2 regions of the Xenorhabdus sp. TS4 genome follow, and region 2 is predicted to be linked to the other one. Evidence: predicted binding sites of a transcription regulator. Region 2 holds the regulator's gene; the other holds the start of a gene.

What was found. The regulator ArgR, encoded in region 2, controls arginine synthesis, uptake and breakdown. The targets are predictions, from matches to a motif close to ANTGAATAAAAATACANT.
Positions count from the first base shown of each region.
Region 1: argA (amino-acid N-acetyltransferase) is a predicted target of ArgR. The motif match lies at 2,373-2,390, and genes of this name have one in related genera.

Region 1 is NZ_NKHQ01000005.1:76,082-88,053, reverse strand. It holds gene mltA (murein transglycosylase A) at 1-97, opposite strand, end outside; tRNA gene Xets_RS03935 (tRNA-Met) at 325-401, shown strand; tRNA gene Xets_RS03930 (tRNA-Met) at 535-611, shown strand; tRNA gene Xets_RS03925 (tRNA-Met) at 680-756, shown strand; gene amiC (N-acetylmuramoyl-L-alanine amidase AmiC) at 938-2,185, opposite strand; gene argA (amino-acid N-acetyltransferase) at 2,425-3,759, shown strand; gene recD (exodeoxyribonuclease V subunit alpha) at 3,788-5,704, opposite strand; gene recB (exodeoxyribonuclease V subunit beta) at 5,710-9,357, opposite strand; gene ptrA (pitrilysin) at 9,354-11,972, opposite strand, start outside.
Region 2 is NZ_NKHQ01000013.1:43,414-55,385, reverse strand. It holds gene Xets_RS08350 (inverse autotransporter beta domain-containing protein) at 1-1,572, opposite strand, end outside; gene fbp (class 1 fructose-bisphosphatase) at 2,087-3,091, opposite strand; gene mpl (UDP-N-acetylmuramate:L-alanyl-gamma-D-glutamyl-meso-diaminopimelate ligase) at 3,275-4,645, shown strand; gene argR (transcriptional regulator ArgR) at 4,719-5,189, opposite strand; gene mdh (malate dehydrogenase) at 5,627-6,565, shown strand; gene Xets_RS08325 (helix-turn-helix transcriptional regulator) at 6,676-6,942, opposite strand; gene Xets_RS08320 (DNA-binding protein) at 7,130-7,477, shown strand; gene Xets_RS08315 (DNA-binding protein) at 7,553-7,933, shown strand; gene ispB (octaprenyl diphosphate synthase) at 7,961-8,932, opposite strand; gene rplU (50S ribosomal protein L21) at 9,184-9,492, shown strand; gene rpmA (50S ribosomal protein L27) at 9,512-9,769, shown strand; gene cgtA (Obg family GTPase CgtA) at 9,901-11,070, shown strand; gene dacB (serine-type D-Ala-D-Ala carboxypeptidase) at 11,162-11,972, opposite strand, start outside.

The DNA.
Region 1 (11,972 bases), on a different contig from region 2:
CCTTATACTGCTGCGCCTGATCAGTGGGTCGAAAATGGCATCCCGATAATAACGAAATGACAAATCCAAATAAAAGATATTTCCCCCAAACTCTCATATTAATGCCTTATCTCTGACCATCACTCACTGGGAGCACGAACAATACCAAACACTCATAAATAATGAAATGTAGTTAGATAAAATAGCTTACCGTTTCAGCCAAACCCATCGGGCAAAAACAAAACAACCAGGCCATTTTTAAATCAAAAAACAAATAAATTTAGTAAATATCAATAAAAAAACTTGCAACTGCTTCGTTCCAGAGTATAGTGTGCCGACATCAGACGCGGGGTGGAGCAGCTTGGTAGCTCGTCGGGCTCATAACCCGAAGGTCGTCGGTTCAAATCCGGCCCCCGCAACCAACTCGATTGTATATCATCCCTAGTATGATGTAGCGTCGATTTGCTCTGGCAACAGAGACAATCTGGTAGTAAAAATGTCATCATTTAAGTGTTTGCATTCATGATTGCTAATCAAGGTTTGCAGATAGACGGACGCGGGGTGGAGCAGCCTGGTAGCTCGTCGGGCTCATAACCCGAAGGTCGTCGGTTCAAATCCGGCCCCCGCAACCAACACTATATGATGTCATTATTCAGTGTTTGCATTCATGATTGCTAATCAAGATTTGCAAATAGACGGACGCGGGGTGGAGCAGCCTGGTAGCTCGTCGGGCTCATAACCCGAAGGTCGTCGGTTCAAATCCGGCCCCCGCAACCAATTTTTTCATTTTTTCCCTTCAATTTTCATCTCTGCTTTCATTTCCTAGCTTGTTACCTTGATTACCTAATTGCCACTGATTTTTAAATTCATATTTAAATATTATTTCATTCCGGTTTAAGCATGAATATAAAGTAAATAACCATCATTTCATCATAAGCAATCAGCCTTAGCGGATATTTCACCGCCGTGCCAATTCAGCCCCATTCTTGAAATACGCCTTAATACCAGCAAAAATGGATTCTGCCACTTGTTGCTGGAATTTCGCTGTCTTAAGTTTGCGTTCTTCTTCCAGGTTACTGATAAATGCGGTTTCTACCAAAATAGAAGGAATATCAGGGGCTTTCAATACCGCAAATCCCGCCTGATCGACGCTATTTTTATGCAATTTATTGATTTTTCCCACCCGCTTGAGCACTTCTTTACCAAATTTCAGGCTATCGTTAATCGTTGCGGTTTGAACCAAATCCAACATGGTATGATCCAAATATTTATCGCCACTTTTGCTGACTCCACCAATTAAGTCTGCCTCGTTCTGAGTTTGGGCGAGAAAACGGGCCGTATTGCTGGTGGCACCCTTAGTCGAAAGCGCAAACACGGATGAACCCCGTGCAGAGCGATTTGTAAAGGCATCCGCATGAATAGAAACAAAGAGATCAGCCCGCATCTTACGCGCTTTTGCCACCCTCACCGTCAAGGGGATAAACACATCTTCATTACGTGTCATGTAAACTTTCATGCCCGGCTCACGTTTGATGAGTGCCTGTAAACGACGGGCAATCTGCAACACGACATCTTTTTCACGGGTTTTATATTTCCCAATTGCTCCAGAGTCTTCACCACCATGACCGGGATCGAGCATAATCACAATCGGCCTGTCTTTGCCTGCCTTGCCGGGTTTACGTGTTTGTGCAGGCAAATGTTGTTCTAAACTCCCACTGTTATACTCTTCAAGCAGGGCTAATAAAGGATCATTAGCCACATCAACAGCCTTTTGGGGATACAGATCGAGTACCAGACGGTGTTTAAACTTCGCAATGGGCGGCAATGTAAAAATATGCGGGGAGACAGGCTGTTTGATTTCAAAGACTAAACGCACCGTTTTAGGATTAAATTGCCCTGCCCGCACTAATTTTAGGTAAGGGTCACGTCGCTGAACCTGTGCCCCCATACTGCTCAAAATGCGATTAAGCTGGATACCCTGCAAATCAATGACAATACGATTAGGGTTTGAAAGCGAAAACTGGCGATATTTAAGTGGAATATTAGACTCCAGCGTCACTCTGGTATAACTTGATGCAGGCCAAATACGAACAGCAATAACTTTTGAAGTCGCTGCATAACCTATTGGGCTGATGCTTAATAACCATACAGCGGCTGCGCCTTTCAGCAGGCGACGACGTGAAGTATTATGGTCTGAATGACTCATTGTTTATTCCGCTTAAAAACAACCAAACGCAGTAATCTTTACCAAACATAATAGTGAGGCAGGAACTCTAATTAATTAGCAAACTTCTGTCATCAAAAAACGTATTTTCTGATAATCTAATTTATTTATACCAATATAAATAATAACGTTATTTTTATCCATGTTTCCTCTTGCCATTTCCCTCCAAAAAGAATAAAAATACAAAAAATACGAATAAAAATTCAATCAGAGAGGGTTTCATGAGCGAACGCAGTACCGAATTGGTTGAAGTCTTACGTCACTCGGTTCCGTATATCAATGCACATCGAGGTAAAACCTTTGTCATTATGCTGGGAGGTGAAGCCATCGCCCATAAGAATTTTTCTAATGTCGTCAACGATATTGGATTACTGCATAATCTGGGCATTCGTTTAATCGTTGTTTATGGTGCCCGTCCACAAATTGAACAGAATATTGCAGAACACAATTGCCAATCGGTTTACCACAAACACACCAGAGTAACCGATGCCAAGACACTGAATTTGGTCAAACAGGCAGCAGGCCTATTACAGCTAGAAATTACAGCTCGTCTTTCCATGAGCTTAAACAATACCCCATTACAAGGCGCTAATATTAGTGTCGTCAGCGGAAACTTCGTTATCGCCCAACCTTTGGGAATCGATGACGGCGTCGATTATTGCCATAGTGGCAGAGTCCGTCGTATTGATGAGAAAGCAATCAACCAACAACTGGATAATGGTGCTATTGTGCTGATTGGGCCAGTTGCGGTTTCCGTTACAGGAGAAAGTTTCAACCTCACTTCCGAAGAAATTGCAACACAACTGGCAATCAAATTAAAAGCAGAAAAATTAATTGGATTTTGCTCATCTCAGGGCGTACTTGACGCTGAAGGCAACACTTTATCAGAAATGTTTCTTAATGAAGGAGAAGCTCACCTGCACAAATTGGAAAACGCTAGTGATTGTCATTCAGGAACCGTGCGTTTCTTAAGAGGAGCGATTAAGGCCTGCCGCCGTGGCGTTCGCCGCTGCCACTTAATCAGTTATCAAGAAAATGGCTCGTTAGTGCAGGAACTCTTTTCCCGCGAAGGTATCGGCACTCAAATAGTTATGGAACGTTCCGAACAGATACGCCGCGCCAATATTAATGATATTGGTGGCATTCTTGAACTTATTCGCCCATTGGAGCAACAAGGTATTTTAGTACGCCGTTCACGTGAACAACTGGAAATGGAAATTGATAACTTCACTCTGATTGAACTCGATAATATCACTATCGCCTGTGCTGCCCTATATCCCTACCCTAATGAAAAAATTGGAGAAATGGCCTGCGTTGCTGTACACCCAGATTACCGAAGCTCTTCCAGAGGTGAAATTCTGCTAGATTCTATTTCCAGCCAGGCAAAACAAAAAGGATTGGAAAAACTTTTCGTGCTCACGACCCGCAGTATTCACTGGTTTCAGGAGAAAGGCTTTAAGCCCGCAGGGATAGATATGTTGCCCGTGGAAAAACAAGCGCTGTATAACTATCAGCGCTGTTCCAAAATTTTGATGCTGGATTTACAGAATTACTAGCCATACAATCCTTAGCCGCATCGCCTTCTTATTGCGGGTTGAACCAATCTGCCAACCCGCTTCGTCGCTGTGTTGCTGTGGCCACAGCTTTATCCAAAACTGGCTTATTGGCATAAATCGTTAGTTTTTCCCTCGCCCGCGTCAGTGCGGTATACACTAACTCCCGACTGAGTATTGGTGAGTATTGAGTTGGTAACACCAAGGCCGTATGCTCAAATTCAGACCCTTGAGATTTATGCACTGTCATCACATAAGCCGTTTCATGTTGAGGTAATCGACTCGGCTGAAACCCTTTAATCTGCCCATCAGACAACTGGAAATAAGCTTTCAGCTCATTATCCTGATTTTTGAGCATAATCCCGATATCTCCGTTAAACAGTCCAAGGGTACTGTCATTACGCAATATCATGATAGGTCGCCCGACATAACCACGGCTCTCCACATGTTTGGGCAGGGTAATCACGCCTTTCCTGTGCAGTAATTGTTCCATTCGTTGGTTCAGCCCCGTAACACCAAAAGGGCCTTCCCTTAACGCACACAGCAATCGAAAGCGATTGAATTCCGCTAAAATGGCTTTTTCTGCCGCCCGTTCATTTGCCATTGCCAAATATTGAGAATAACCAGCAGCGGTTTCCGCCAACAGACGCTGATAATCTTCATCCACTGCAAGTGGATAAAAATTAACATCGGGAAAAAACTGATTCAGCACTGCCGTGACTCCTCCGCGATCTCCTTGATTCACAGCTGATGCCAATCGCCCAATGCCGGAAGCCGAGTTGAAGCGATAGCTTTTGCGCAGCAGACACAGGCTATCCCGCACAGCAGGCGTATCTTTATCAGAATGAGAGGTGGATAAAGTGGAATAAGATGTTAACTGACATCCAGTCAATCGTTCCAATTGCTCAGCCCGCTTGGCGCTATAACCTTGTTCAGCAAAACGGCAAATATCTCCCAATACCGCTCCGGCTTCAACCGATGCAAGCTGGTCTTTATCCCCTAAGAAAATCACTTTCGCCCGTGGCGGCAAAGCATCAACCAAGTGAGCCATCATCGGTAAATCTACCATTGAAGCTTCATCAATGATCAAAATATCAAGGGACAGCGGATTATCACGCCCATAACGCAGTTTCTGGCTATCGGGTTGCGCTCCCAGTAAACGGTGGATAGTTTGCGCCTGTTCTGGAATGCTATGCCACTGTTCTGGCGTCAAATCGAGTTTCTTGACCGCTTCTCTCAGTGATTCAGTTAATCTGGCCGCTGCCTTACCGGTTGGCGCAGCCAATTGAATACTTAATTTTTTCCCTTCATGCAACTTGATCAAGGCAGCCAACAACTTAGCTACTGTCGTAGTTTTACCGGTTCCTGGCCCACCAGAGATCACAGAAATACGGCTCGTTACAGCCACTGCTGCCGCAACCTTCTGCCAATCAATATCCCCTTCAACAGTGACACCAAAAAGCTCATCCAAAATGCGATGTAGCTGGATTTCATCAAGAGCCGTTTGATCATAGGAAGTTTGAGCAAAAGTATCGGTTAGCTCCACAGCAGCAAAAAAATCCGCCACCCGCCGTTCACTTTGCCACATACGTTGTAAATATAGGCGGTAATCACTCTCCCTTTGATGGGAAAGGATCATCGGTGCCGGAGATTCCCCCGTACTTACCGCCGGACATGTCTGTAAAACAGCCAGAATTTGCTGTTGATCGGGTTCTCCGACCAAAGACCAAAGCGATACAGCTAACTCCGGCTGCCTGCCTTCAAAAAAATATTTTGGCGAAATCCGCTCCAGTGGCAAACAGACATGCCCCGCGCCTGATTCAGCACTTAACAAGGCCGTAATCAACAGCAGTAGCGGGTTTTCATCCTCAATCATCGCATAAGCAAACTGCACATCCAAAGGACGCAGCAGCTTCTGGCTCACCGCCTGTTGCAAGAATGACATCATGGAATTCATACGCTTTGTTCCTCACCAACAGCACTGAAAAGCGTATCCAGTTCGTCAATAAATTCAAAGGGAGGCAAGTAGGAGTAAATACCATGCCCTGGATTATCTTTATCAATACCACGCAAAAACAGATAGATCACGCCACCAAAATGGCGGTGATAATCATAATGAGCTAACCGATGACGCAAATAACGGTGCAGAGCTAAAGTATAAAGCTGATACTGGAAATCGTAACGATGCTCTATCATGGCTCTTGCCATCGCTTCTTGCGTATATGACTGGCTGTTCTCACCTAACCAGTTTGATTTGTAATCCACTACGTAAAACTTATCTTGCCAGCAAAAAACCAAGTCAATAAAACCTCTTAACATGCCTTTGACTTGCTGAAAGGATAACGGAGCACATTGCGCAGACAGCGGATCATAACGACGGGCTAGTGCATCCATTTCCTTTGCATGTAATAGCTTATCTACTGGTAGGTAAAACTGCATTTCACTTTGCTGACAATGACGAGGCACACCGACAAGTTTCATTCCCTGCTCATTCAGCTCTGCGCCCAGAATATCCTCTATCCACAGTTCCAATACCGGTGCCCAGTTTTCATCAAATCCTGACGCTGTCAGTTTTTCCACCAACCACAACTGATCCGGGGGATTGCCGAAATCCAGATCTTCTAAAATACTGTGCAGGAATGTGCCCGCAGACGCCCCACGTGGAAAAGTATGCGGAGTCATCTGTAATGATTGTTCTCCCTGCTTTTCACCACAGGCATCAATATCCAGCTTCGGAGAAATGGATTGCACTATCACATCAACTGATTCCCCAAATGTACCAGCATAAGTAGGAGAAATAGCGTGAGAAGCGGTGTATCGTAACCCCGAATAACTCGTCACCCGCCAGTCATCCCGAACAGGACGTTGCAATTTTTTGGCTGCCAACGACAGAGTATTTTCATTTTGTGGGCACCATTGCAAGTCAGAGGTATCCCCCACTTGCCTTATCTCTATGCCGTTATCACAAAGCTCATTCAAGCTGTTAACCAGTAATTCTGCATCACCTTTCTGTCCCTTTTGCAGTAAGTACCCAAGGGCAGATAAATGCAAATCAGTATCGCCTGCTTTCCCTCTATTTCCTTTAATAAGCGGGGCTACCCCGACGCTACAGTGATAAACCGAACGTGTTAATGCAACGTAGAGCAAGCGTAAATCCTCAGCCAAGCGTTCTTCATCAGCCAGCTCCAAAGCTTCTTTCAACGCTTCATCATCATGGGAAATATTAAGATGAGCCTCAAAATTATGGCGCTCATGATAAATAGCCTGCTTCTGCTTCCTGTAACCACAAACAAAAGGCAAACAAACCAGCGGATACTCCAACCCCTTAGATTTATGAATGGTACAGATCTGCACCAGATGCCGATCACTCTCCAGTCTCAGTTGCTGGTTTTCTGATTGCGGATTAGGTCGTGAAATCTGTTGTGCCAGCCAGCGGGCAACGGCATGTTCGCTATCTAATTGTTGAGATTCCTCCTGCAACAACTCACCAATGTGCATAACATCGGTAAGCCGACGTTCACCATCATCACCTGCCAGCAGATTTTCTGCTATCCGGTATTTCACCATTACTGCCCGCAACATGGGTAATACGCCACGAGTACGCCATAAGCGGGCATAGCCATCAAATTCATCAACCAGACGATCCCACGCCATTTCGTCGTTATTCAACTGATCAATTTGTTGTGCACTTAAGCCAAATAAACTACTGGCTAATGCACTTCGCAATTCACGGGCTTTTTCCGGTGCCAATACTGCCTGTAACAACCACAGCAAATCTTTCGCTTCTGGGGTATCAAACACACTTTCTCGGTTGGAGAGATAAACCGATGGTATCTTCAGCGCGTTCAATTCGTTACGGATTAACGCGGCTTCTCGGCGATCACGCACCAACACCGTAATATCTGCCGCCATCACCGGACGGCTTGCTTCTGTTGATTGATTTTTTGCCTGATATAAAAGCGCCTTTCCTTCTTGCCCTGCCTGCAACCAATCCCGTATCTGGGCAGCACATTGTCGCGCCATAGTTTGCTCATATTCCCCTTTGGAAACACCATCACCAGACTGTAACCAAAATCGTAAAGCAGCTTGCTCCTCACCATGTAAGGAAAATCTCAGCCCACAATTTTTCTCTGCGGCATTAGCGTCAAGAAATGGGATTTGTGCAAACAAAAACGGGAATTCCGGGCGAGAAAACAATTTATTGACAGACTGCACCATTGACGCAGAAGAACGCCAGTTCGTTTCCAGCGTGTAATGGGCCTTAACGTGAGAACGAGCACGAATGTAGGTAAAAATATCTGCCCCACGAAACGCATAAATCGCTTGTTTGGGATCGCCAATAAACAATAAGCCGGTTTCGTTTTCAGCCCGTTCATTTTCTGATTGATGGCAATATATGGCCTGAAAAATGCGATATTGTTGTGGATCGGTATCCTGAAACTCATCAATCATTGCGACGGGATAGCGCTGCCGAATGGTTGCTGCAAGCTGCTCTCCTCCAACACGTTGCAAGGCACTGTCCAGACGTGTCAGCAAATCATCAAAACCCATGTAACCACGGATCAGCTTCTCCTGACTAACCGATTGGCGAACTTCAACAATCGCTTTGGAGAGGATGATATCTTTCAACGTCAATGGGTACTGATATAAACCATCAATTGCTGCAAACAGCACATGCTGCGGAGCTTCCCCTTTTTTAGTCTTTTCTAATAAGCGAGATTGACAAAATTTATCCAATTCTTTGGGCAACAGGTAATCTTCGGTTGGTGATTTAGCCCATTCAGAAACACTATTCAGCCAATTAGGTAAATTTTTTTTGCTGTAGCTACGCTTATCAACACCTGAATTAGTAATCAGTTCTTCTAACCCAGAAACAGTGTCATTCCACTGGTGTTTTATCGCCTCAATCTGCTCAATGATTTTCTGATGACGACTAAACAGCGTTTCATCATCAGGGGCATTAAGGATATACGGCATATCTCCGTGTAAATAGCTCGAAATATCTTTTAATAGTGCTTCCGGCCCACTCCATATCCGGCTGACTTCCGCAGCGATTGGCAAGGGTAGGGGATAACAGTGACGCCGCCAAAAATCGGCACAGCCTTGTTTACGTAACTGGTTTTCATCCTGAATTAGGGTTTGATCAAACAGTACACCAGACTCAAACGCATTGTGTACTAGCATACGCTGGCAAAAGCCGTGGATGGTATAAATCGCCGCCTCATCCATCTGGCGTTCAGCGGCTAATAACCAACTGGCTGCACTTTCCTTATCAGGAATTTCATCCAGTAATTGCTGATAGATCGGATCGCTAGCCGCTGTTTCTTCCCGTATACAAGCCAAACGGAGCTGGTGGATGTTTTCGCGGATACGTCCACGCAATTCATTTGTCGCCGCTTGGGTAAAAGTAACAACCAGAATCTCTTCGACATTCAGCGGGCGGGAAAAGGCGGCAGAACCACCTAATCCCAGTAATAGCCGGAGATAAAACAAGCCTATCGTATAAGTTTTTCCCGTTCCCGCAGAAGCTTCGATCAACCGCTGACCATACAGCGGCAATGTTAACGGGTTAAGCTTATGAGAGGATATTTCTTTGCTCACTGAGCATTCACCTTAACCGGTAATTGTTTCTGGAAATCTGACACATAGTCGTAAGTTCGCCAGCCTTTCAGCTCTGCATATTGATGAGCTGTACCTTTTTTCCCGGTAATTTGGGAAACCAGTGCCAATCCCTGACGTTTAAGCACCGCTTTTTCATAAAAAGCAATAACCTGTGCTTTAGTGACTTTCTCCATCGCTGCAATGACTTTCTCACGTGTATCAAATTTGAAGTTGTTGCGCCCAAAATCTGCATCAAAGCTAGCCACTTCTGAATAGAAAGTTTGTGGCGGCTCCCGCATTTCTGTCAGCAGTGATTTTTTATACTGTTCAAACTCAGCATCAGGCATCGCTTTCAACTTTTTATCAGCCTGTTGATAGAAACTCTGGTAGCGTCGATGCAGGTAGTCCGGTTGCTTGCTGTTACTTTGCAGTAAGAAACCCAATCCCCACTGTTTACCGATATTTTGGTTGAAAGCAAAAACCGCATAACCAAGCTGTTCTGTCGTTCTCAATTGATCATAGAACCACGGTGACAAAATGCTACTCAGCAAATTGGAATAGACATATCCCTTGATACGGTCATACCCCGTTGGAATAAAAATTTCGGCCAGAGCGTTATCTGTGCTATTCGCAGTGCCATTGAAATTAGCCGCATAATTACGATCAATGACAAGACGCTCGCCAGTCCACCATACTGTTCCTTGGTTAGCGAGCTGCTTCTGTGCTGACTGAACGATGTCAATACTCTGCTGTTCAGTGAAATTACCGAAGACCAAAGCCTGTAATGCCGCGTGTTGGATCATGCTCTGACGGTATTTCACGATGTCATCAACAGTGATGGTATCCAACACTTTCAATTTTTCTGCCTGTTCAAAGTAAGGGACACCAGAGAGGCGGGAAATGGGTTGCATAGCCATTTGAAAAGCCTTGCCATTATTGGCGACTTCCATTTTTTCCCTATACCATGATTTCGCTTGAGCCAGTTCTTCTTGAGTCGGTATAAACGAAATATATTGATCAATCGCTGAAGATAACAACTCTGGTAAGTGTTGCGTATAACCATTAACGCCGATCTTCAAACCATCAACATAGCTTGTATAAACCCCCATTCCCCCAACCGATGCCTGATAGCCTAGTTGATCAAGTGTAAGTGCAGACAAATAGCTCAATAAGGTATCTGAAACCTGATCTTTGATGTTTTTCAATCCATTGGGGTTACGCATCTCCAGTGTAATACTGCCTTTAGGTTCATCCGCAAAATATTGGCTCGGCATATACAGCAAGCGAACATTGGGCTGTTCCAAAATCATTTTAGGGTGTTCTTGGCTGCCAGATGTTTTAACCAGGGATAAATTATCAGGAATATAGGGATTCAACTCAGGCAAAGAGAATAAGTCTCCCTGTTCGAGTTTTTTCCATTCCGCTAACTGTTTTGACGTAATTTTATTGACTTGATACTGAGCCTGCACAAAGTAAGCTTCTTTATTATGTGGCTCTGTTGGGCTGATAAACCAGATACGCGCATTTTCAGGCGTTAATTCTTCCAGACGGCTAGCTATCGCTTTTGGATTAAACTCATCTGCAACATAACCCGCATCCAACACATGGGATATAGGCAATACCAACATGGCATCAGACAGCCCTTCAATGTAATTCATATTCCGTACGATTGATGCATACTGGAAAGACAAATTCAGAACCTTAGCCATTTCATCGAAATAACTCTTATTAATCCCCTGTTGTTTTAGCAGGTTAATGTAAGAAAAGATGGCTGCGATAACTTGATCACGATGTTCAAGGCCCTTATCCGTTAGCGAAACATAAATATCAAACGTCCCTGAATTACCATCAGTTTTGGGGTTTGCACTAGCACCAATACTTTCGATTAATCCCTGCTTTTGCAACCAGTCAGACAAGGTATTTTGGCTGCGATTACCAATCAAATACCCGACATATCCATCTGTTTTGCTGAGAAAATCTGCACTGTTATCAGCAATGCTAAATTCTAGTCGTAACGCTTTGTAAGGTTGTGCGGGCACATAATGGATAATGGTGCCTTTTTCTTTATCTGTGATAGCCGGAACTGTAATAGCAGGCACCGAAGCATGTCGGTTCGGAATACGGCCAAAGGTTTCTGTCGCAATCTGAGCCAATTTGTCGATGGATTGATTGCCATACATAACCCCTTTCATCAGATTAGCGGAGTAATAGCGTTGGTAAAAATCAACCAGGGCCGTCTGTAATTTGCTGTCAGGTTTATCTTTAAGTGTTTCTAAATTTCCGCCAGCAAAGCGGGCATTAGGGTGAGTCGGATTGATAGTCTCAGAACGGATTTGCCATAAGCGATGCCCTTCACCCGCACGAGCGATAGTCATTTCATTATCAACAGCATGGCGTTCACGATCAGCATTGACTGGTTCCAGTAGAGGCTCAGCAAGTGCATCCGCAAGACGATCAACCGCTTCTGTTAAGGAGTCATTTTCAACTTCCAGATAGAATGCAGTACGATTGGCAGTGGTACTGGCGTTACGGCTTCCCCCATGTTTTTGCAAGAATTCAGCAAACCCTCCTGGTTGCGGGTAACGCTTGGAACCCATCAATACCATGTGCTCAAG
Region 2 (11,972 bases):
ATAAAATGGCTTATCGCCTTTTATCTCCAATTTAGGTTGCTCATCCATTGACAGATAAATCTTTGTTTTCGGATTAATCGGTTGAGTACTGCTCAACATGGCAGTTAGCTGGCCTGCATCATTAGTCATGCCTGCTGAGTCCCAGGTTAATGTTGCATGTTTATCTGGTGGATCGAGGCTCCATTTTACGTTCGATATCGCCTTGTTTTTAATTGGCGGGTTGTTTTTATTGCCATAGGTGATTGTGGCTGCCAGCTCATAAGCCGGTTTGCCATTGGAAATTATAGGGCCTATGCCACTTGGCTTGATGCTTTGGTCTTTAATGGCAAAAGGCTCAACAACCACGTTCATGTAAGATGTCATGGGCTTATTGTTACCCGTGACTTCAGAAACAGCAGACAGGGTATAGCTGTTTATCCCCTTGGCAGAATATTTCGGCAGGTCCAGTTCAACAGATCTGCCATGAGGTGTGATAGCTCCCCCGTTTTTACGGAACTCTTCATTAGCCTGCCATGATAGTTTCTTCAGTTTGTGCTCAGCGGTAATATTAGGGGTGATTTGAACATGTTGGGCACTATATCCGCTTAATGTATTTGGCAAAGCAAGGTTGAACACGGGTTTTTTCTTGTAGTCCAGCACGATGTGGTTGTTTCTTTGCACGATATCATAACGGCTTCCCGTTAGTGTGCGCATAGCAGCAACACTATTCGGTGAAATTTGATCCGCAAAAGGCATACCAAAACGATAATTCAGATTGGCCTGGAAGAGAGCCTCACTGTGTCCACTGCTTCCGAGCTTATAATCCACACCCATTGTCATCAGTGGAATCGGGGTGTAATTTAGGCCAAGTCGGGCAAGGTTAGGGTTTTTTTGCTTGGTTTTCCGATTGAACAGGGCAACGTTATCGCCAAAGTACTGCTCATAACTCAACTTACCCCCAAGGTTTGGATAAGCTGGTAAGAAAAATTCACCATTGATATCGTAGCCGTTGGCTGGCCGTTCTTCATATTCCAGCTCTTTGGGGGATTGGCGCCATTTGCTCAAGCGCCAGTAAGTGTTGGCAGACAATTTAATATAATCGGTCCAAATTTCCCCACCAACCCCCAACCGTTGATGTTGTCCCGTGAAATCATTGTCAAGGAAGGTATTTAAACCATACATCCAATTGGGTGTGAAATAACGTCCACCAAGGCCGAGGTTTAGGGTATTGCGGCTATCGTGTCGGCGATAACCTAACTGAGAGAAAAATAGCCAATCCGCTTTATTGTCATAGAGAGGTAACAGTAGATCCAAGGAGCTGCTATCCAGTTTTCCTTTTTTATCGACGGAAAGATTAATATTGGCTGTACCAAATCTGGATAACCATTTTTGCGTTTCCGTGGATATCGCACCATTGATTTTCCCCAAAGCGTAGGATTTTGCCTGTTCGGTTAATTGAGATGGGGAAGAGGATAAAATATTACTCACCCTATGGATATTTTGTGCGATGACTCCTGCTTCTTTATCGAGAGCAGTTTGCTTATCTTGCGCCTGATTGGCGTTCTTTTCATTTTCTGATCCTGGTAAGGACATTCTATTCTCTTGAATTTTTTCACCCGCTGCAAGCGCACTCGTAGGAGTAAAGGGTAAAAAAAGCGAATACACGAGTATAGAAAGCCGAAAAACTTTATGATTTATATACGAGTCCATATATGAATTCCTCATAAAATATGGGCTGTCGCCAGCGCTTTAGCGTTACACCTTTGATGTTCCAAATTTCAGTTTTATTGGGTATAGCTATCTCATTAATATAAAAAAGATAATATTTCCCATACCTACATACATTAGGAAAACTTTTATTGTTATGCGTAATGAAAAATAATTATCGATTGATAGCAAAAAGTTATCAGTTTATTGCCACTGAAATTGGGTTTCATTTTTTAAAAAGTTTTTCATGTAAGAGCGGTGTTTTTTTCAGGAATGACTATGGCGTATCAGTGAGAATATATAATTAAATGGCCACAAGCTTAATAAGCCTGTGGTTTGGAAAATAAATGGAATAAGAGGTGGAAACCCACCTCTTTAAATTATGGCTTAATAATACTGCTTATTGATCAGGAAACTCGGCCATAAAACTTTCGGCTTTTTCTACCATAGATTTGGTGCCGACAAAAAAAGGTACTCGTTGGTGCAGTTTATTTGGCACGATATCCAGAATACGGTTTGCTCCATCGCTGGCTTTACCACCGGCTTGCTCAGCCAGGAGTGCGATTGGGTTGCACTCATAAAGTAAGCGGAGTTTGCCCGTTGGATGGCTTGCCGTACTTGGGTAGATATAGATCCCACCTTTTAATAAATTGCGGTGGAAATCCGCAACCAGAGAACCGATATAACGGGTTGTGTAAGGGCGCTGGGTTGCTTCGTCTTGTTCCTGGCAATATTTGATGTATTTTTTCACGCCCATTGGAAACTTGATGTAGTTCCCTTCATTGATAGAGTACATATTGCCCTTTGCTGGGAATTGGACTTTCTCATGGGTTAGACAGAATACACCGAGGGAAGGATCATAAGTAAAAGTATGGACACCACAGCCTGTTGTATAAACCAACATTGTGGATGAACCATAAACCACATAACCCGCTGCAACCTGACGATTGCCCGGTTGCAGGAAATCTTCTTCGGTTACAGGTTGCCCGATCGGGGTGACTCGATGGTAAATTGAGAAAATAGTCCCGACGGAAACGTTTACATCAATATTCGAAGAACCATCCAGTGGATCCATCAAAACAACATACTTCGCATTTTCTGCTCGGTCGCCATCAAAAATAACGATGTCGTCTTCCTCTTCGGAAGCAATGCCTGCAACTTCGCCGCGTGCTTTCAGTGCTGCCTTGAGTTTTTCATTGGCATACAAATCCAGTTTCATCTGGACTTCACCCTGAACATTAGATACACCACTTGTGCCTAAAATATCCACCAGACCGGCTTTATTGATATCTCTATGGATGATTTTGGCACCTAACTTTATGGCAGACAGTAGTGCAGTCAGTTCACCTGTAGCATGCGGAAAATCTTGCTGCTTTTCGACGATGAATTCGCCCAATGTTTTCATGACAAAGGCCTTGAATTGGTTGTGGTTTTAGGAAGCGTGCTTCACTTATGTGTTGCACTTATGTGCCGCACTTAGGCGCGGGCAGTTTAGCTAAAGAATCCAATGATTCATAGGTTATTGCATTTTTAATCTCTGATTTGAGGGTTAAAATAGTGATACAGTTCATGAATCAGGTAGAAATAAATGCGTATTCATATTCTTGGCATTTGCGGTACTTTCATGGGTGGGCTGGCGATCCTCGCTCGCGCACAGGGGCATGAAGTGACTGGCTCTGATGCCAATGTATATCCCCCAATGAGCACTTTGCTGGAAAAACAGGGCATTGAGCTGACCCAAGGGTACGATCCGGCACAGCTCGATCCTGCTCCAGATATGGTGATCATTGGTAATGCCATGACACGTGGTAATCCCTGCGTAGAAGCCGTGCTGGATCGAGGTATTCCTTATACTTCTGGCCCGCAATGGTTGCATGATCATATATTGCCGGAGCGTTGGGTATTGGCTGTCGCTGGAACTCACGGCAAAACAACGACAGCGGGTATGGTGGCCTGGATCTTGGAAGAGTGTGGCTATAAACCAGGATTCCTGATTGGTGGTGTGCCAGGGAATTTTGAAGTTTCAGCACACATCGGTGAAAGCCCATTTTTTGTGATTGAAGCTGATGAATATGACTGTGCCTTCTTTGACAAGCGTTCGAAATTTGTCCACTACAGTCCCCGCACACTGGTCATGAACAATCTTGAGTTTGATCATGCCGACATTTTCGAAAATTTGGGCGCTATTCAAAAACAGTTCCACCATCTCGTCAGGGTTGTGCCGAGTACCGGCAAGATCATTGTTCCTGATAATGATATTAATTTGAAGCAGGTGCTTTCAATGGGATGTTGGAGTGAATTGGAACAGATCGGAGAAAGCGGTCATTGGCAGGCGAAGAAAGCTAGCCAGGATAGCAGCCACTACCAGGTATTCCATCGGGGTGAGCAGGTTGGGGAAGTGAAGTGGTCATTGGTTGGTGAGCACAATATGCATAATGGTTTGATCGCAATTGCGGCAGCCCATCATGTGGGCGTTCAACCTGCGGATGCCTGTCAGGCATTATGCCAATTTATTAACGCCCGTCGTCGCCTTGAATTGCGCGGCGAAGTCAATGGCATCTCGGTGTATGATGATTTTGCCCATCATCCAACGGCTATCTTAGCCACACTGGAGGCGTTGAGAAGTAAAGTGGGCGGTATGGCTCGTATTCTTGCCGTACTGGAACCGCGTTCGAATACCATGAAACTGGGAATGAGCAAAAATGATATTGCTCCTTCTTTGGGGCGCGCCGATGAAGTTTTTCTCTATCAACCCACCAATATTCCGTGGCAGGTGGTTGAAATTGCTGAACAGTGTATTCAGCCCGCTCGTTGGAGTGGAGATATTGATACGTTGGTTAAAATGATTGTAGAAACGGCCCAGCCCAGTGACCATATTCTGCTTATGAGTAATGGTGGATTTGGCGGTATTCACGAAAAACTACTGGCTGCATTGACGAAAAAAATAAGCGCGGATTAATCAATATTTTCTTATATTTCGGTCTGCCATACGCATATTTTGATTAGATTGGCATACGGCAGACCTGAAAAAATTAAAGTTCTTGTTCAAACAGGTGGAGAATTGCTTCGTAAAGTTGTTTTGTCGTAAAGTTTTGCGCTGGAGTGGAAAAAATAGTGTCATCCCCTGCAATGCTGCCAAGGATCCCTTCTGCTTTCCCCAATGAATCTAATAGGCGGGCAATTAACTGTGCTGCGCCAGGGCTAGTTCGTATGACGACAATGCTGTGATTATAATCGACATCTAATACCAGATTTTTTAATGGGCTGGTGGCAGTGGGAACGCCCAATTCTGCAGGTAAGCAGTAAACCATTTCCATTTTTGCATTACGGGTTCGGACAGCACCAAATTTCGTCAGCATTCTGGAAACTTTAGATTGGTTGATATTTTCAAACCCCTGCTCTTGAAGTGCCAAAACAATTTCACCTTGAGAGCTGAATTTTTCTTCTTTCAATAATGCCTTGAAAGCTTTTACCAAATCTTCCTGTTTCGAAGGAACACGCATATTTCACCATCGTTGAATCCGTTATCAGGCGGACATTATGCGAAAGAGTGAATTTTTATTCAAGAAAGAGAAGAATAAACTAACATACAGGGCATAATTGTATATTTTCCAATATCTCCCTATTCATAATCTGAGGATTAATATCATTTAATTCCTGTGCATTTTCTTTCCGTCAGATTAAGCATAGTAAATGCATTGTTAATTAAATGGTGTTGTTTGACCTGAAAGGGAAGAGTAAGGTAATCAGTTAATTGATGAAGAATACGGTTGAAATAATTCTTAAAAAAGTGTCCATTATCTCATTAACAGATAAGCGTTTTGTTTAGAATAAAACAACTTTGGTGTTCCATCATCAGGCTATTAAGTGGATAATCTGGCTGTTAACAGATTGTTTTTAATACGTAGTGTTTACAGTACTTAATTTAAGGAGTATCAGGATGAAAGTTGCAGTTCTCGGCGCAGCCGGTGGTATTGGTCAGGCACTTGCCCTTCTACTCAAGACCCAGCTTCCTTCAGGTTCAGAACTTTCCTTGTATGACATTGCTCCGGTGACCCCAGGCGTGGCAACCGATCTGAGCCATATTCCAACGGAAGTTAAAGTCACTGGTTTTGCTGGTGAAGATGCAACCCCTGCCTTGGTAGGTGCAGATGTCGTATTGATTTCTGCGGGTGTGGCGCGTAAACCTGGTATGGATCGCTCCGATTTGTTCAATATCAATGCGGGTATCATTCGTAATCTGGTTCAGCAGGTTGCTAAAACTTGCCCAAAAGCATTAATTGGCATTATTACCAACCCAGTCAATACCACTGTAGCGATTGCTGCTGAAGTACTGAAAAAAGAAGGGGTGTACGATAAGAACCGCCTGTTTGGTGTCACAACCCTGGATATCATTCGTTCCAACACCTTTGTTGCTGAGCTGAAAGGCAAGAAAGTAGAAGAAATAGAAGTTCCTGTTATTGGCGGGCACTCTGGTGTGACCATTCTGCCTCTGCTGTCGCAAATTCCAGGTGTTAGCTTCACTGATGAAGAAATTGAAGCATTGACCAAGCGTATCCAGAATGCGGGCACTGAGGTTGTTGAAGCGAAAGCGGGTGGTGGCTCTGCAACACTGTCTATGGGACAAGCAGCGGCTCGTTTGGGGCTGTCACTGCTCCGTGGCTTGCAAGGCGAAAGCAATGTTGTTGAGTGCAGCTATGTTGAAGGTGATGGCAAATATGCCCGTTTCTTTGCGCAGCCTGTTCGCTTAGGTAAAAATGGTATCGAAGAACGTTTAGATATTGGCAAGTTGAGTGACTTCGAACAGAAAGCATTGGATAACATGCTGGATGTTTTGAAGAAAGATATTGAATTAGGCGAGAAGTTTATTAACGGCTAATTCATTTATTAATGATTTATTAATATACGAATTAAGTTAAATATATTAAATAACTAAAACCGCTAGTTATTTCTAACTAGCGGTTTTCCTTTCAATAGTTATATTGATAACTAATTATTCTTTTTCTCTCTAACTTTCCTTTCCAATAGTTCTCCTGTATGGGGATCGAAATAGCGGCTTGGCCATATTTCAGACGGATGTAGTTCTAAGTAATTCGCTATTATCCATTCTCCCTTGGGCCACGGGCGAGAAAGTGTATTCGCCAAAGTAGATGAACTCAGTCCCGCCGCGCGAGAAACGGCAGCTAATGTCGTTCCTCGTTTACGTAAAGCGGCAATAATATCAGCAGGATGCCAATCCGATTTCATAGAAATCATTTTTTTAATCCTTTTCTATTAAATTAGAAGCCACATTAGTGGTATAACTAAAGCGTTAATGTGAAATTAATAACGAACACGAACCTGTTATTAAGAAATTAAAATAACATTATTTTTTCTAAAAATGTTTCTAATTTTTTCTTAATAACTTCTTTTTTGAACTTGGTTACAAAAATAGAGAAACATTATGAAAAAAGAGTGGTATACGGCAATGGAGTTGACCGGTGTAGGTGAGTTGCCTAGATCACCACAAGGAGTTAATGCCAGGGCAAAACGTGAAGAATGGTTGAGGCAAAAACGGTCAGGTGTCCAGGGAAGGGCGATTGAATACCATTACTCTTGTTTTCCTAAATCAACGTTAGAAGCTTTGGAGCTTCATGAAACACCAACGGAATATCAGGTTCAGAAACAAGATCCTTTATCCATTTGGGTAAGTGCATTTAATTTACTCACCGAGGAAGAGAAGGAGGTCATTACCGAAGTGATATTACGAGATGGCATAAGAAGTTTTTTGGAAAAAATCATAGCTACTTGAGGCAGCTTTTAAAAAGCCAAGTGCTTAAAATTTGGCTTTCCCGTCACTGCTCCAGTATCAAGCGAGGAGAAAGAGATGAAAAAAGAGTGGTATTCTGCAAAAGAACTCATCGGCCTCGCAGGGCTGCCATCGTCTCCCCAAGGGGTCAATCTGATGGCAAGACGCGAGGGCTGGGAACAACGCCGTAAGCGTGGCGTACAGGGAAAAGCACTCGAATATAATGTCAACAGTTTGCCCGAAGAAGTCGTGAATGTACTGACGGTCAGTGAAAATTCGGTCGAATACTACCGTAATAAGCGACAGGATCCATTTATGATCTGGGTAGAGGCTTATTACCAGTTGAGCAAATCCGAAAGAGAACGAATGGTTAAATTTATTTTGAGAAAAGGGCTAGCCAGCCTTGTCCAATATGTCGGTATTCAAGATATTGATAATAAAGACAGCGCCCTAGATTGAGTTATCTGGGGCACTAATTGATTCAGTTTAGGAAAGTCGCTGTACAGCGACATGGGCCAATCCCTCAAGAGCCGCCTTGTATGGAGAGTCTTCCAGTGACTGCAATGCTGAAATTGCCTTATCAGCTTCTTCTTCTGCCCGCTGGCGGGTATATTTGAGTGAACCGCATTGTTTCATCGTTGCCAGGACGGTATCCAGCAAATGGCGGCCATTACCTTGTTCAATGGCACCTCGTATCAGAGTGGATTGTTCCGGTGTTCCGTGGTTCATAGCGTGCAAAAGAGGTAATGTTGGTTTGCCTTCGTTCAAGTCATCCCCTGTATTCTTACCAAGCGTATTGTTATCCGAGTCATAATCCAGCAGATCATCAATTAATTGAAATGCAGTTCCTAGATAACGACCATAATCACGTAGTGCTATTTCTTGCTCAGGAGTGGCGTTGGCGAGAATGGCAGCTGAATGCGCAGCGACTTCAAACAGGCGGGCGGTTTTACTGTAAATGACTCTCATATAGTCATCTTCGGAAATATTCGGATCATTGCAGTTCATCAACTGCATGACCTCTCCTTCAGCAATGACATTGGTAGCATCAGACATCAATTTTAATACGCGCATGGAATCGAGATCGGTCATCATTTGAAATGAGCGCGTATAGATAAAATCACCTACAAGGACACTGGCAGCGTTACCATAAATAGAGTTGGCTGTCGCTTTACCTCGGCGCATATCAGATTCATCAACGACATCGTCATGCAGCAGCGTTGCTGTGTGGATAAATTCAATCAAAGCAGCAACTTTGATGTGTTTTGTGTCTTGGCAATGAAGGGCTTTACCTGCCAATACGGCAATCATTGGTCGGATGCGCTTGCCACCGCCGCTGATGATGTAGTAACCAAGTTGGTTGATCAGCGCAACGTCAGAATTTAATTGGTTAAGAATGGTTTCATTAACCGCTGCCATATCATCAGCGGTGAGTTTAATTATCGATTCTAAATTCATGTTTTGGCTTTGGACTCTGATTCAGAGCTGTGCTCATTAATTAGCATATCAATAGATATCAAGATATATCGATTGTACTTGAAAAACCGTTCAAATAAATGACAATTGAAAAACTCTGTTTTTTTCTCATCTGCTCTAATTCTGCACTTGTCTTCTAAGTGGTTTTTGCGTAGAATTCGCGCCCTATTGTGAATATTTTATAGCGCGCTCTGGAAAGCATTTTTAGGGGGTGCGCGGAAAGCGGAGTTTATATGTACGCAGTTTTCCAAAGTGGTGGTAAACAACACCGAGTAAGCGAAGGCCAAACAATTCGCTTGGAAAAGCTGGACATCGCAACAGGTGAAACTGTTGAGTTTGACCAGGTACTGATGGTCGCTAACGGCGAAGACATCAAAATCGGCGCTCCAGTAGTTGAAGGCGTTAAAGTTAAAGCTGAAGTCGTAGCTCACGGTCGTGGCGAGAAAGTTAAAATTGTTAAGTTTCGTCGTCGTAAACACAGCCGTAAGCAGCAGGGCCACCGTCAGTGGTTCACCGATGTTAAGATCACTGGCATCGCTTAAGATTTAGGAGAGCAGATTAATGGCACACAAAAAGGCTGGCGGCTCGACTCGTAACGGTCGCGATTCTGAAAGCAAACGTCTGGGTGTAAAACGCTTTGGTGGTGAGTCTGTTTTGGCAGGTAGCATCATCGTTCGTCAACGTGGTACTAAATTCCACGCAGGCAACAACGTAGGTTGTGGCCGTGACCACACCCTGTTCGCATTAGCTGACGGGAAAGTTAAGTTCGAAGTTAAAGGTCCAAAAAACCGTAAATTTATCAGCATCGAAGCTGAATAAGTTTTTTGCATCTTGATCGAATCAGAAGCCCTGCAATGTGTGTTGCGGGGCTTTTTATTATTTTGGATTACGCCATCTCTGGGTACTAGCTGCCATCCAGCTTTACAGTGGCTATCCTACGGAGAAAAGTGATGAAATTTGTAGATGAAGCCAGGATTCTGGTTGTAGCGGGAGATGGTGGCAATGGTTGCGTCAGCTTCCGTCGTGAGAAATATATTCCCAAAGGTGGGCCGGACGGCGGCGATGGTGGTGATGGTGGTGATGTCTACCTGCTGGCAGATGAAAACCTCAATACACTGATTGATTACCGTTTTGAAAAATCCTTCCGTGCTGAACGTGGTCAGAATGGACAAAGCCGTGATTGTACGGGTAAACGTGGTCAGGACATTACGATTAAGGTTCCAGTCGGAACTCGTGTACGTGATGTTGCCACGGGCGAAGTGCTTGGGGATATGCTGCGCCATGAACAGCGTTTTATGGTAGCAAAAGGAGGCTTCCACGGCCTTGGCAATACCCGTTTTAAATCTTCGGTGAACCGTGCTCCTCGTCAAAGAACGATGGGAACTCCCGGAGAAAGTCGTGAGCTGATGTTGGAACTGATGCTGCTGGCTGATGTGGGAATGCTGGGGATGCCAAATGCAGGCAAATCCACCTTTATTCGTGCTGTATCGGCAGCAAAACCGAAAGTTGCTGATTATCCATTTACAACCTTGGTGCCAAGCCTTGGTGTTGTGCGTATGGATAACGAGCAAAGTTTTGTCGTCGCAGATATCCCTGGTCTGATTGAAGGTGCATCAGAAGGCGCTGGATTGGGTATTCGTTTCTTGAAGCATTTGGAACGCTGCCGCGTATTGTTGCATTTGATTGATCTCTGCCCAATCGATGAATCCGATCCAGTCGAAAATGCCCGTATCATCATCAAAGAGCTGCATAATTACAGTGAAAAACTGGCAGAAAAACCGCGTTGGTTGGTCTTTAATAAAGTCGATCTCATCGATGCAGAAGAGGCTAAGCAGCGGGCAAAAGCTATCGCTGATGAATTGGGTTGGGAAGGCGATTATTACATGATCTCAGCCGTGAATCGTCAGGGCGTGAAAGAGCTTTGCTGGGACATTATGGAGTTCATGAAGACGCAGCCTCGTAGTATGGAAACGTCGGAAGAGTCCCAACCGGAAAAAGTTGAATTTATGTGGGATGACTACCATAAAGAGCAGTTACAGCAAGCATCTGACGACGAAGATTTGGATGATGACTGGGACGAAGAAGATGACGAAGGCGTTGAGTTTATTTATAAACGCTAATCTTCATGTGGTCATTCGAATATAACAAAAGGGCGTTGTATTGGCGCCCTTTTTTCTTTTTGGCCAAGCTCTTCTTAGTCACTGAGCCAGCTCAGTGACTTTGATATAACGATTTATATAAATTGTGCTCAAAACGCGATAACGGAACACGACGGGCTCGTTGATCTTCTGGCGGAACAGAGTATGCAGAGACAAACTGGACAAAAGCAATTTGTTGTCCACTGGCAGCAGTCATAAACCCTGCGAGGTTATAAACACCTTGTAATGATCCTGTTTTGGCAAAGACTTTACCATCAAGCCCCGCTTCATGCAGGCCAGAGCGATAAGCCAACGTGCCATCATATCCCGCTTTGGGTAACATGGAGATGAAGTCCAGTTCATCATTGTGCTGAGCAATAAATTGCAATATCTCCATCATGGTTGTGGGGGCGATTAAATTGTGGCGTGAAAGGCCAGAACCATCCACCATGACAGTATTGCCCAAATCAATGCCTGCTTTCTGTTTAAGAATCTGGCGGACTGCATCGGAACCTGCCCGCCATGTCCCTGGCACATTGAAATAGCGGTGGCCGAGGGTACGAAAGAGAGTATCCGCAATCATGTTATCTGATTTTTTCAACATGATTTCGAGCATCTTATTTAATGGCACAGATTGATTTACGGCGAGGATCTTTTCTGGTTGTTTGGGAGCCGACTGGAGACGTATATGGCCTTTTAACTCAATACCGGCAATATTCAGTTCATTCTTCAGGAGGTTGCCGGCATAACTAGGCCCATTTTGGACAGCAAATGCCAATGGTAGTGGTTCATCGCGTTGTGTCAGACAGCCTGTGAGGGTATATCGATTCAAATCACCCGATGTAACATCAAATTCACAATACTTCGCTTCTGGTGAACCCTTA